Linked DNA regions of Hyalangium ruber. The protein of the gene in region 1 binds, or shares a complex with, the protein of each later gene. Links are inferred from orthologs where the notes say so. Each region holds a gene or a part of one and is shown in the gene's direction. Other genes may lie near its edges. The genes, in order: dnaB and dnaG.

Region 1 (9,607 bases):
ACCTGTCCGTGAAGATCGCGGACGAGGTGGACCCCGAGTCCCGTCCGGTGCTCGAGGACGTGAAGATGGCCGGCGACGTCGAGGAGACGCGTCCGGGGGCGAGCGCCGAGCGCGAGTCCGGTGGCTTCCGTGGCGAGGCTTCCGACGAGGGCGGCGACACCGAGGAGGAGACCGCCGAGGAGGCCTAACGGCCCTCCGGTCTTCCACGAACCCTTTCGAGTTCGAGGACAAGAACACTCATGAACGGTACGGATAACAAGACGGCTCCCTCGGGAGGCGCGCGCTCCGCGGGTGGTTTCGGTGGTGGTGGCGGCGGCGGTGGTCGCGGTGGCTTCGGCGGTGGTGATCGCGGCGATCGCGGTGGCGATCGGGACCGCGGTGGCGACCGGGGCGATCGCGGCATGGGCGGCGACGACGACAAGCGCGGCGGGCGCGGCTTTGGCCGCAAGAAGGTCTGCCGCTTCTGCGCCGAGCGCAACACCAAGGTGGACTTCAAGGATCAGGCGACCCTGAAGTACTTCGTCACGGAGCGCGGCAAGATCATCCCCCGCCGCATCTCCGGCAACTGCGCCAAGCACCAGCGCGAGGTGGCGGTGGCCATCAAGCGCGCCCGCGGCCTGGCGCTCCTCCCCTACAACGCGATGGTGGGCTAGTTCGCCCCGTCCGAATTTCGGAGAAATCACATGAAGGTCATTCTTCGTGAGGACATCGACGGTCTCGGCAAGTCCGGCGAGCTCGTCACCGTCAAGGACGGCTTCGGCCGCAACTACCTGCTTCCGCGCAAGAAGGCGGTGCTCGCCAACGAGCAGAACATCCGCCAGCTCGAGCACGAGAAGGGCGTCATCTCCGCGCGCAACGCCAAGCTGAAGGGCGCCGCCGAGGAGACCGCCAAGAAGCTGGGCTCCATCAAGGTCACCATCAAGCGCAAGGTCGGCGAGCAGGACAAGCTGTTCGGCTCCGTCACCGCGCTGGACATCGCCGAGGCGCTGGCCTCCCAGGGCCAGCAGGTGGATCGTCGCGGTCTGCACCTGCCCGAGCCCATCAAGACGGTGGGCACGCACGAGGTGGAGCTGCGCCTGCACCGCGATGTGGCTGCCAAGATCAAGGTCGACGTCGTCGCCGAGTAGGCGAAGGTATCGCACCTCACCGTAGCTTCAGGGCCGTCCGGACACCCGGGCGGCCCTGTTTTTTTGCGTGGGTTGCCGGCTCGAAGCAGGCTCCGGAGGGAGCAGGCAGGGAACCCATACGGGGGGGCGGATTCACCCCTGTCAGTCCTCCCAGTAAACTGTGAGCACTCTCATGACGAACGTCCTCGATGGTCGTGAAGGCCGGCGGGTCCACGAGGATCTCGCCGCGGAGCGCGCGGTGCTCGGCGCGGTGCTGGCCGACAACACGCTGATCGCCAGCGTGGCGGAGGCCGTCCACCCGGACGACTTCGCCAGCCCGGCCCACTCGGCCATCTTCGCCGCGATGCTCAAGCTGGACTCCACCCAGCGCCAGGTGGACCACCTGACGCTCGCGGAGGAGCTGAAGCTGGCGGGGCACCTGGCCACGGTGGGCGGTCCGGCCTACCTGATGGCCCTGGACCAGGGCGTGCCCCTGGCGCACAACGCCGTCCAGTACGCCAACATCGTCAAGGATCAGGCGCTGCGGCGGCGGCTGGTGGCGGTGGGCCGCGAAATCGTGGAGATGGCCAGCCAGGAGACGGGCGACGTCGAGGTCATCCTCGATGAGTCCGAGCGCCGGCTGTTCAACCTGGCCGAGAAGCGCCGCGAGGGAGACCTTCGGGCCGTCAGCGAGCTGATGGAGCAGACGCTGACTCTGCTCGACAAGATGAAGGCCTCGGCCTCGGGCGTGACGGGCCTGTCCACCGGCTTCGTGGACCTGGACATGCAGCTGACGGGTCTGCACGCCGGCGAGCTCATCATCCTGGCGGCGCGCCCGGGTATCGGAAAGACGTCGCTGGTGATGAACATCGCCATGCACGCGGCCCTCAACAAAGAGGACCCCAAGGCGGTGGCCATCTTCAGCCTGGAAATGCCCGCCGACCAGCTGCTGATGCGTCTGCTGGCCTCGAGCGCGCGCGTGGACATGAAGAAGCTGCGCGGCGGCCGGCTCACGGCGAACGACGAGGAGAAATTCCAGGAGATGGCCGGCGAGCTCTACAACGCCCCCATCTACATCGACGACTCTGGCGGCCTGTCGCCCTTCGACCTGCGCGCCAAGGCGCGGCGGCTCAAGCAGAAGGATCCCCGGCTGTCGCTGATCGTCATCGACTACCTCCAGCTGATGCACCAGAAGGGCAAGGTGGAGAGCCGCCAGTTGGAGGTGAGCGAGATCTCCCGCAGCCTCAAGCAGCTGGCCAAGGAGTTGGAGGTGCCGGTGATCGCCCTCAGCCAGCTCAACCGTAAGGTGGAGGAGCGCAAGGGCGGCCAGCCCATGCTCAGCGACCTGCGTGAGTCGGGCTCCATCGAGCAGGACGCGGACGTGGTGATGTTCATCCACCGCGAGGAGCCAGAGGAAGGCGAAGGGGGCGGTGAGCAGCGCGCGAGCTCCGTCATCCCCGTGGAGCTGATCATCGCCAAGCAGCGTAACGGCCCCGTCGGCTCGGTCCCGCTGGTGTTCCTCTCGGAGTTCACTCGCTTCGAGAGCCGCGCCCGGGGCGACTTCCAGTAGGAGCGCGTCAGGCGCCCGGGGCCATCCCCTAGACTGGGGGCATTGCGGACTCGTCGGTCGGTTCTGACGCGGAGGGGCTTCCCTCGGGGTGTGGCTCTCCTGCAAGGTGGAGGGCCCCCTCCCTCACGAAAGCCCCGGCCATGACGCTTCGCGCCCCCCTGCTGCTCGCGCTGCTGGCATCGTTCGCGCTCGTCCCCTCCGCCCACGCCCAACCCGCCTACAACGAGCTGCGCCAGAAGTCGTCCCACAACTCGTACCAGCGCCATGAGGCGGTGCTCGACCAGCTCGTCTACCACCGCATCCGCTCGCTCGAGTTCGACATCCACACCGGCAAGAGCGGCTGGTCCAAGACAGCGGGCAACTGGTTCGTCTACCACGACGACAACGAGCCGGAGACCACCTGCCACCGGCTCTCGGACTGCCTGGAGGAACTGCGCGCCTTCCACCTCGCCAACCCGAACCACGAGGTGGTGACGGTGTGGGTGGATCTCAAGGACCCCTTCGAGACGGGGCGCCTGCCTCAGGACCTGGATGCGCGCATCACCACGCACCTGCCGTCCGCGTGGCTCTTCAAGCCCTCGGACGTGATGGCGGCGTGCCCGGGAGTCAGCAGCCTGCAGGCGGCGCTGACGGGCGCCTGCACCTGGCCCACCCACACGGCGCTGCGGGGCCGCTTCGTCTTCGTCCTCACCGGTGGGGACGTCTCCTCGTCCACGAGCAAGCTCAACACCTATGTCTCCAACGGCACGACGGCCACCAGCCGCGTGGCCTTCATCGCTCCGGATCTGAAGAGCACCTCGGGCATTGGCACTCGGCAGTACGCCGTCTTCTTCAACATGGAGAATACCTACGCTCCCCTGTCCACGGACGTCCACCTGGCCAACTTCATTGGCCGGGTGTGGGGAGTGAATGACACGACGTCCTGGAGCCGGGCGGTCTCGCTCAACACCCACCACGTGGCCACGGACAAGGTGAGCTACCACATGGATCCGTGGGCGGTGACGCACAATGGCCTGGGCTGGCCCTTCCAGTGCCTGGAGGGCTGGCCCTGCGCGAGCAACCAGGAGGCGGTGGACAGCTTGGGCGTCGAGGTGGACTCGGGTGACATCTGGTCCTCGAGCGACAGCTTCCTGTTCGCGCACGAGAGCAACAGCGCGGTGACCACGACGACGTGGACGGCCTCGGTGTCGACGCCCAACAGCCACGTGGATGAGTGGGCCAAGGGGTGCCTGATGGTGCGAGCGGGCACCACGGCCACGGCGCGCTACTTCGCCATCTGCCGAGCGGCGGACAACCACAAGCTGCGCGTCCAGTACCGCACCAGCACGAGTGGCGCCTCGACCGCGGCGGAGGTGGACATTCTCCCGGCGGACACGGTGGACCAGGAGAGCCTCACCTTCCTGCGCCTCACGGTGCAGTACGACGGGGCGCAGACGTGCGCCTCGGGGTATGGCTCGCAGAACGGCTCGACGTGGAAGCTCATCGCCAGCCAGTGCTTCTCAGGACTGCTGGCGAACCAGGGGCTCGCGGTGAGCTCGCACGGAAGCGGCAAGGTGAAGCTGCTGTTCGGCAACGTGAAGCGCGACACCACGCTGTACCGGGCGGCCTCCTTCCCGAATAAGACGGCTATCGGCGGGGCGAGTTCCTGGCGAGTATTCGACGGGTTCTTCTAACCCCCTCGTCACCGCGAAGAGCCTGCCGACACTTGGGAGGACCCATGAAGATCGTGATTCCTGGAGGCACAGGGCAGGTGGGCACCTTGCTCGCCCGCGCGTTTCTCGCGCAGGGACATGACGTCGTCATTCTCAGCCGGAGCGGCAAGGGAGAGGCGCGCACCGTGCATTGGGACGGCCGCACTCTCGGCGCGTGGGCCCTGGAGTTGGACGGAGCCGACGCCGTCATCAACCTGGCCGGGAGGAGCGTGAACTGCCGCTATACACAGGAGAACCTGCGGGCGATGAAGGACTCACGCGTGGACTCGACGCGCGTGGTGGGCCAGGCCATCGCTCAGGCTCAGCGCCCGCCCCGGGTGTGGCTGCAGATGAGCACGGCGACCGTCTACGCGCACCGCTTCGAAGCCCCGAACGACGAGGCGACGGGCCAGCTCGGCGGCGACGAACCAGATGCTCCCAGTTACTGGCGGGTGAGCGTCGACATCGCGAAAGCCTGGGAAGAGGCGCAGCGAGAGGCAAACACCCCGCACACACGCAAGGTCGCGCTCCGCACCGCGATGGTGATGAGCCCGGACCGGGATGGCATCTTCGACGTGCTCCTGGGGCTCACACGCCGGCGGCTGGGGGGCGCGGCGGCCGGTGGTCGCCAGTTCGTCTCCTGGATCCACGACCGCGACTTCGTCCGCGCCGTCCAGTTCCTGCTGGAGCACGAGGAATTCGAGGGACCGGTCAACCTGGTCTCGCCGAATCCCCTTCCCCAGCGCGACTTCATGGCGGAGCTTCGTGCAGCGGCGGGAGTGGGGCTCGGGCTGCCCGCGACGAAGTGGATGTTGGAGATCGGCGCCTTCTTCATGCGAACGGATACGGAGCTGCTATTGAAGAGTCGCCGTGTGGTTCCTGGCCGCCTGCATGCAGCGGGTTTCACGTTCGAGTTTCCCGAATGGCCTCAGGCAGTTCGGGACCTCGTCAGTCGCTGGCAAACCACCGCTGGTTCAGAAGGTACGACGGCCCGCACAGAGCGAAAGGCAGACTGATGGCACCCGTCCAGGTTCGGGCTGAAAAGGTCCGTGAGTTCAAGGATGCCGAGAGCTTCTACAAGTGGCTCGGCAAGCACCACGACAAGGAAGACGAGCTCTGGATCAAGATTCACAAAGTGGATTCAGGGCTCCGATCGATCACCCCCAAGGAGGCCATTGACGTGGTGCTCTGTTGGGGCTGGATCGACGGGGTGCGCAAGGGGTTCGACGACAAGAGCTTTCTGCAACGGTATACGCCGCGCGGAAAGAAGAGCATCTGGAGCCAGATCAACGTCGACAACGTCGCCCGACTCATCAAGGAAGGCCGGATGACCCCGCACGGGCTCGAGGCCGTCGATGCCGCCAAGGCTGACGGCCGTTGGGATCGCGCCTACGGAAGCGGCAAGGACATGAAGATCCCCGACGATCTTCAAGCCGCGATCGATGCCAAGCCCAAAGCGAAGACCATGTTCGAAAAGCTCAGCGCGCAGAACCGGTTCGCCCTGGCCTTCCGGATCCACAACCTGAAGACCGAAGCCGGGCGGAAGAAGAAGATCGAGACCCTGGTCGCGATGCTCGAGCGCGGCGAGACGATCTACCCACAGCGCAAGAAATGAGCCTCCGGTGCGGCTGCAGGCATTCGCACCATGCGTCACGAACCAGCAACACGCCTTGTGCTACTCTTCCGCCTCTTTCTCTTCTCATCGGAGGCAGTCCATGAAGCATTTTCTGGGTGTCCAACTTCCGGCGATGTTCGCGGCGTCCCTTTTCGCGGTGGCCTGTGGAGGTCCAATGGAGGAAGCCTCCGAGTTGGAGGAAACGCAGACGCTCCAGAAGAGTGAGCAGGCATTGGCGACGCTAACCACGGGCATCGCGTTCTGCACCAACAAGGGGAACGGCCTCTTCGGGTGTTCGGGGGGAGCCAATGGAGGGACGCCTCCTTACGCTTACTCTTGGACGGGCAACCAATACGTCTCCATCACCCACGTCGCCACGGGCCCCTCGAACACACGAATCGACGGGTCCTGCACCATCGGCAGGCTGAACCAGGTGACACTGACCGTCACGGATTCCGTGGGCGCCACGGCTTCAGCGACGCGCAACGTTGCGTGCTCCCTTATCGCGCCCTAGGAGTTTGTTGAGGTAACGGGCGACGAGCCTGGCGGGTAGCAGAGCGTGCTGCGTGGCAACGTGCTCTCCACCGAGCACTCCTTCCCACAGGAGGACGGAGTGCATCGGCTGTCACTGGAGGGCTACGGCTACCGGTGGTTCCGCGTCGGTGAGCAGGACGACGCGAGGCGCTAGTCCCGCAGCCGCGCGGCGAGCCGCGTGAAGCGCTTCTGGGTTTCCCCATTTCGCACCGCGAGCCCCAGCGCCTTCTTGCTTCCCACCAGCACCACCAGCTTCCGGCCCCGCGTCACGCCGGTGTAGAGCAGGTTGCGCTGCAGCAGCGTGTAGTGCTGCGTGTGCAGGGGCAGCACCACACACGGGTACTCGCTGCCCTGCGACTTGTGCACACTGGTGGCGTAGGCGAGCACCAGCTCATCGAGGTCCGACCAGGCGTAGGCCACCGGTCGCCCGTCGTAGCGCACCACCAGCGCCTGCTCCTCGCGGTCGATGACCTCCACCCGCCCGATGTCCCCGTTGAAGACGTTGAGCTCGTAGTTGTTGCGCACCTGCATCACCTTGTCGCCCACCCGGAAGGTCCGATTGCCCCGGACGAGCTCCTCTCCGGAAGGGTTCAGGTGCTCCTGCAGCGCCGCGTTGAGGCTCGCGGTGCCAATGAGGCCCCGGTTCATCGGCACGAGCACCTGCACCTCGTCCACCGGGTGCAGGCCGAAGCGGCGCGGAATGCGCTCCTTCACCAGCGTCTTGACGGCCGCGAGGATGGCCTCGGGCTCCTCCTTCTCCACGAAGTAGAAGTCGGCCAGCGCGTCGGCGGGGGGCACCTGGGGCAGCTCGCCCTGGTTGATGCGGTGCGCGTTGGTGATGATGAGGCTGGCCTGCGCCTGGCGGAAGATGTGCTTGAGCCGCACCACCGGCACATGCCCGGAGGCGATGATGTCCTGGAGCACGCTACCCGGCCCCACGCTGGGCAGCTGGTCCACGTCCCCCACGAGCAGCAGCTGGCAGTGGGGCGGCAGCGCCTTGAGCACGCTGAGCATCAGCACGGTGTCCACCATGGACACCTCATCGAGCACCAGCACGTCGGCCTGGAGCGGGTTGTTCCGGTCGCGTTGGAAGCTGTGGGTGCGGGGGTTGTACTCGAGCAGCCGGTGGATGGTCTCCGCCTCGCGTCCCGTCGCTTCCCCCATCCGCTTGGCCGCGCGTCCCGTGGGGGCCGCGAGCAACAGCCGGCGGTCCTTCTTCTCCAGGATGGAGAGGATCGCGTTGACCAGCGTCGTCTTCCCCGTGCCCGGGCCGCCGGTGATGACCAGCACCTTGGCCACCATCGCCTGACGCACCGCCTCCTTCTGCTCGGGGGCCAGCGAGATGCCCTGGCGGGCCTCGGCCCAGGCGACGGCCCGCTCCACGTCCACCTCCAGGGGCCGCGCGGGCCAGGCGGCGAGCGCCCTGAGGAGGTTGGCGACGCCGATCTCCGAGACGTGCAGCGCCTTCAAGTAGACCGCCTCGCAGGCGTCCTCGGGGCGGGGGTGGGCCAGGGCGTTGACCCCCTCCACGGCGAGGTACTCGGCGGCGTCGAGCCGGGTGATGGCCGCCTCCACGAGCGCGGGCGTCACCTCCAGCATCTCCACCGTGCGCGCGCTGAGCTTCTCGCGCGGCGCGTAGAGGTGGCCGTCCTCGGAGAACTCGCGCAGCACGTGCAACACCCCCGCCTCGGCGCGCCTGGGCGAGTCCGGAGGCACGCCGAGCGACCGGGCGATGCGGTCGGCGGTGCGAAAGCCGATGCCGTACACGTCGATGGCCAACCGGTAGGGATTGTCCCGCACCACGTCCACCGCCCTGGCGCCGTACTGCTTGTAGACCTTCACCGCGAAGCTGGCCGGCACCTCGTGGGACTGCAGGAAGACCATCACCTGACGGATGTCGCGCTGCTCGGCCCACGTTTCGCGCAGGAGCTTGCGGCGCTTCTCCCCGAAGCCCTTCACCTCCGCCAGCCGCTCGGGCTTCGAGTCGATGATGTCCAGCGTCTCCAGGCCGAAGTGCTGCACCAGGCGCCTGGCCATCGCCGGGCCCACGCCCTTCACCAGCCCGCTGCCGAGGTACTTCTCGATGCCCACCAGCGTCGCCGGCTTCACCGTCGCGAAGGAGACGACGCGGAACTGTTCCCCGTACTTCCGGTCCTGCACCCACGAGCCGGTGAGGCGCAGGAACTCGCCGGGCTGGGCGCCCAGGAGGTTGCCCACGGCGGTGATGGGCTCCTTGCGACCGGGGAGCAACACCCGCACCACGCTCCAGGCGGCCTCCTCGTTGGCGTAGGTGATGCGCTCGAGGCTTCCCTCCACGGTGGTGGTGGGACGCTCAGGGGAGCTGGCCTCATGGGCCGAGGGGGCCCCATCCCGCGCGGAGGGCAGGATGCCCCCTACCTCGGCGGCGTACACCGGGGAGGAACGGGAAGCGGACATGGCGCCGGGAAATTATCAGGGCGCTGGCTCCCGAGGCAGTGGCAAGCCAGGCCCTGGTGAAGGAGGGCCGCCGAGCATGCAGCCGACCGCGTCCTCAGCGCGCCGGCTTCGGGACGTGCTGATCAATCAGGATGGGGTTGCCATCGGGATCGATGAGCATGAGGCTCGCGGGGCCGGTGGAGGATTCGTCGGCGGCGGAGGCGAGGGTGAGGCCACGGGCCTGGAGGGTCTTCTGGAGCTCGCGGACGTCGTCAAAGTCGGCGAGTGCAGTGGCGTTGCGGTCCCAGCCCGGATTGAACGTCAGGATGTTCTTGTCGAACATTCCCTGGAAGAGGCCGATGGTGCTGGTCTCGTTCTGCATGATGAGCCAGTTCTGGGCCTGGTCACCGCCGAAGACCCTGAAGCCAAGCTTCTCGTAGAACGCGCGGGAGGCGGCGAGGTCCTTGACGGCGAGGCTGACGGAAAAATTGCCGAGGCGCATGAGTGCGGCTCCTGAGGTCGGGGCGGTGGCGGGTTGGCGAGCAGGCGCCGTCGCGCAGCCGCTCAGGGTGAGGACAAGCAGCATGCTGCTGAGAATTCGAAGCATGGGTGCTCCAGGGCTGACGAGGGTGGCTGCCGCTCGGCATGGTAGCTGAGTTCAACAGAGCCAGGCAGG
Region 2 (2,861 bases), on another replicon or contig:
ACCGCCGTGGGCGCCAAGAGCGCCAAGGACATGGGCGCGGTCATGAAGGCCCTGCAGCCCAAGATCGCCGGCCGCGCCGAGGGCCGGGCGGTGTCCGACGAGGTCAAGGCGCAGCTGGCCAAGCTGTCCTGATCATTCAGCAAGCTTTCGGCCTTCGGCTGATCCGGGGGGGTGAACTTGCCCTCCCGTCGATCTCCCGTTAATGGCTACTCCCTGCCCGTTTCGCGCCTACTTTTCGGCGTCTGCGGGCGGGAGGAGCCGTACCTGTGCCCACCCCGCTGGAGAATACCGCCCAGGTCCCATGCCGGCGCGGCCCTGCCCCGGCCCGGCTTCCCTGGTGGGGCACAGGCACTAGATTCAAAGGCGCCATGCGCCAATGCAACCCACCCGGGGCGTCGGAGCCTTGGGGCATGCTTCGTGGCACTCACCTCCAGCCGAGGGGGGCCGCGTGATCCCTGAGCACAAGATCGAAGAAATCCTCGACCGGGTGGACATCGTCTCCCTGATCTCGCGCCACGTGGAGCTCAAGAAGTCCGGGCGCGAGTTCAAGGGCCGCTGCCCCTTCCACCAGGAGAAGACGCCCTCCTTCTACGTGGTGCCCGAGAAGCGCTTCTACTTCTGCCACGGGTGCCGCGCGAGCGGGGACGCGGTGTCCTTCGTCCAGCGCTACCTGGGGAAGACCTTCGTGGACGCGGTGAAGGACCTGGCCCGCGAGGTCGGCGTGGACATCGAGGCCGCCCAGGATCCGGGGGCCCGCGAGCGCCAGCAGCTCAAGGAAGTCACGGACCTCGCCGCCGAGCACTTCAAAGCGCTGCTGTGGCAGGACGAGGGCCGCGCTGCCCGGGCGTACCTGGCCAATCGTGGCGTCTCCGAGGAGACGGCCCAGGCCTTCGGGCTCGGCTGGACTCCCAGTGGTTGGAGCGTGCTGGCGGACAAGCTCACGCGCGCCGGCATGGTGGACTGGGGCGTGAAGGCCGGCCTCGTCCAGCGCCGCCCCAACGCGGAGGGCTACTACGACTTCTTCCGCAGCCGTCTGATGGTGCCCATCCGCGCCCCGGAAGGTCGCCCCATCGGCTTCGGCGGCCGCCTGGTGGGCGCTGAAGAGGGCCCCAAGTACCTCAACTCCAAGGAGTCCCAGCTCTACAACAAGAGCGAGACGCTCTACGGCATGGATCAGGCCCGGGACGAGGTCCGCAAGCGCAAGGCCGCCGTCCTCGTGGAGGGCTACTTCGACTGCATCGGCCTGCACCAGGTAGGGGTGCGCCACGCCGTGGCCCTCTGCTCCACCGCCCTCACCCCCGGCCACCTCCAATTGCTGCGCCGCGCCGAGGCGCGCGACCTGATCCTCCTGCTGGACGGGGACCAGGCCGGCCTCAACGCGGTCGAGCGACTGGCCGGTCCCCTGTTCGCTGCCGGAGCAGCCGCTCGGGTAGCCCTGCTGCCTCAGGGGGATGATCCGGACACCTTCGCGCGTCGAGAAGGCTCGGACGGAGTGGAGCGGCTCCTCCAAGGAGCGCGGCCGCTGACCTCCCACATCTTCGCCAGTGTCCTTCCGCAGGGTGCCCAGGCGAGCTTCGAGGAGAAAATGGCGGCGCTCGAGCGCCTCAAGCCGATGGCGGCCCAGCTCCCCATGGGACTGGTGCGCTCGGCCTTCCTCAACGCCGTCGGCTCCCACTTCGGCCTGCCCGCGGGAGATCTCGAAGGGGCCCTGCGCCCCAAGCCCGCCACGAAGCCCGTGCCCAAGCCAGGCGCGCCCGCTCAGGCAGCCCCCGGCGCCCAGCGCCCGCCCGCGGCCCGCCCGGCCCCCGTGCGCCCTCCGGATGCCCTGGAGGCCATGTACGTCGCCGCCACCCTGCGTGAGCCTCGCTTGATGGCCCGCGACTCCTTCCGCACGGGTGATGAATTATCCCACACCGGACTGCGGGTGGTGCTGGCCCACGCCACGTCCGGACAGGGCGTGGAAGATGCGCTGTTCGAGGCGGCCGAGCCCGTCAAACGCGCCATCGAAGTGGCCCTGCGTCAGCTTCCCGAGGCCGGCGCCGCCCTGGAGCAGACGTTCCTCACCGTGTGCCGCAAGCTGATGCTGCGGCGAATCGACGAGCAGCTTGGCTATATAGAGAAGGCCACGAAGCAGGCTCCTGGCGCGTACGACCTCACGGAGGAGACCCGGCGGCTGCTCACCGAGCGAATCGAACTGCTCGCCCTGAAGAAGCGCGTCCTCGACGAGTTGAAGCCCGCGCCTACGGGAACAAAGGCCCCAGTGCAACCGGTTTGAGTTCGCGTTTGTAACTATCTAGTACTTTGCTGTAGATCGGCCGGCTCGCTCCAGGCCAAGCACCTGTTTTCTAAGGAGAAGTACCCGAATGCCGACGCAGAAGCCCGCGAAGGGGTCCGCCGTGAAGCCCACCAAGAAGAAGGTGGAACCGACGATCCGCAAGAAGAAGGGCCCGGCGGACAGTGCCGCGGCGGCGAAGGGAGCCAAGGCCGCGGCTGCTGCAGCGGAAGAGGCGGCCGCGAGCGCGGAGGCCACTGAGAAGGCCATCGAGAAGCTCAAGAAGCGCAAGGCCGTCACCGAGGCCACGGGCGATGACGTGGATCCCGAGGAGGCCGCGGAGGAGGCTGCCGCCGCCGTCGAGGTTGATCCCGACGCCGTCGAGGACGAAGTCGAGGAAGAGGCCATCGCCGAGCGCAAGGAGGTCAAGGACCTGCTGGCCGCTGGTCGCGAGAAGGGCTTCCTCACCTATGACGAGGTGAATGACGCGCTGCCCGCGGACATCGTGTCGTCGGATCAGATCGACGACGTGATGAGCATGTTCGGCGACAACGACATCGAGATCGTCGACGCGCAGAAGGCCGCCCAG

The links.
Region 2: the proteins of dnaB (region 1) and dnaG are in contact, whole or in part, in a crystal structure (PDB 2R6A), measured with the Geobacillus stearothermophilus proteins. The link is inferred for Hyalangium ruber from one-to-one orthologs. Residues at the interface, in WP_033016901.1 of Geobacillus stearothermophilus: Ser13, Glu15, Ala16, Gln18, Glu91, Leu92, Asp94, Ala95, Val96, Pro97, Thr98, Ala99, Ala100, Asn101, Tyr104, Tyr105, Ile108; in WP_049624496.1 of Geobacillus stearothermophilus: Lys456, Leu457, Leu458, Pro459, Ala460, Asn463, Ala464, Leu467, Leu535, Leu536, Ile537, Ala538, Gln544, Glu545, Asp548, Tyr549, His552.

What each region holds. Positions count from the first base shown.
Region 1 is NZ_JAXIVS010000032.1:1,043-10,649, reverse strand. What follows is about bases 501-3,487. They hold dnaB (replicative DNA helicase), read left to right. Parts: upstream 501-1,299; coding sequence 1,300-2,676; downstream 2,677-3,487. Other genes in these bases: SYV04_RS43270 (Ca2+-dependent phosphoinositide-specific phospholipase C), read left to right, coding at 2,817-3,487; rplI (50S ribosomal protein L9), read left to right, coding at 684-1,127; rpsR (30S ribosomal protein S18), read left to right, coding at 501-653. Outside these bases: rpsF (30S ribosomal protein S6), read left to right, coding at 1-188; more of rpsR, read left to right, coding at 240-500; more of SYV04_RS43270, read left to right, coding at 3,488-4,349; SYV04_RS43265 (TIGR01777 family oxidoreductase), read left to right, coding at 4,394-5,383; SYV04_RS43260 (YdeI/OmpD-associated family protein), read left to right, coding at 5,383-5,982; SYV04_RS43255 (hypothetical protein), read right to left, coding at 6,313-6,468; SYV04_RS43250 (hypothetical protein), read left to right, coding at 6,542-6,670; SF1B family DNA helicase RecD2, read right to left, coding at 6,667-8,952; SYV04_RS43240 (VOC family protein), read right to left, coding at 9,047-9,538. UniProt on the Escherichia coli protein: The main replicative DNA helicase, it participates in initiation and elongation during chromosome replication. Travels ahead of the DNA replisome, separating dsDNA into templates for DNA synthesis.
Region 2 is NZ_JAXIVS010000011.1:234,198-237,058, reverse strand. It holds dnaG (DNA primase), read left to right. Parts: upstream 1-448; coding sequence 449-2,275; downstream 2,276-2,861. Other genes in the region: rpoD (RNA polymerase sigma factor RpoD), read left to right, coding at 2,364-2,861; SYV04_RS29200 (GatB/YqeY domain-containing protein), read left to right, coding at 1-132. UniProt on the Escherichia coli protein: RNA polymerase that catalyzes the synthesis of short RNA molecules used as primers for DNA polymerase during DNA replication.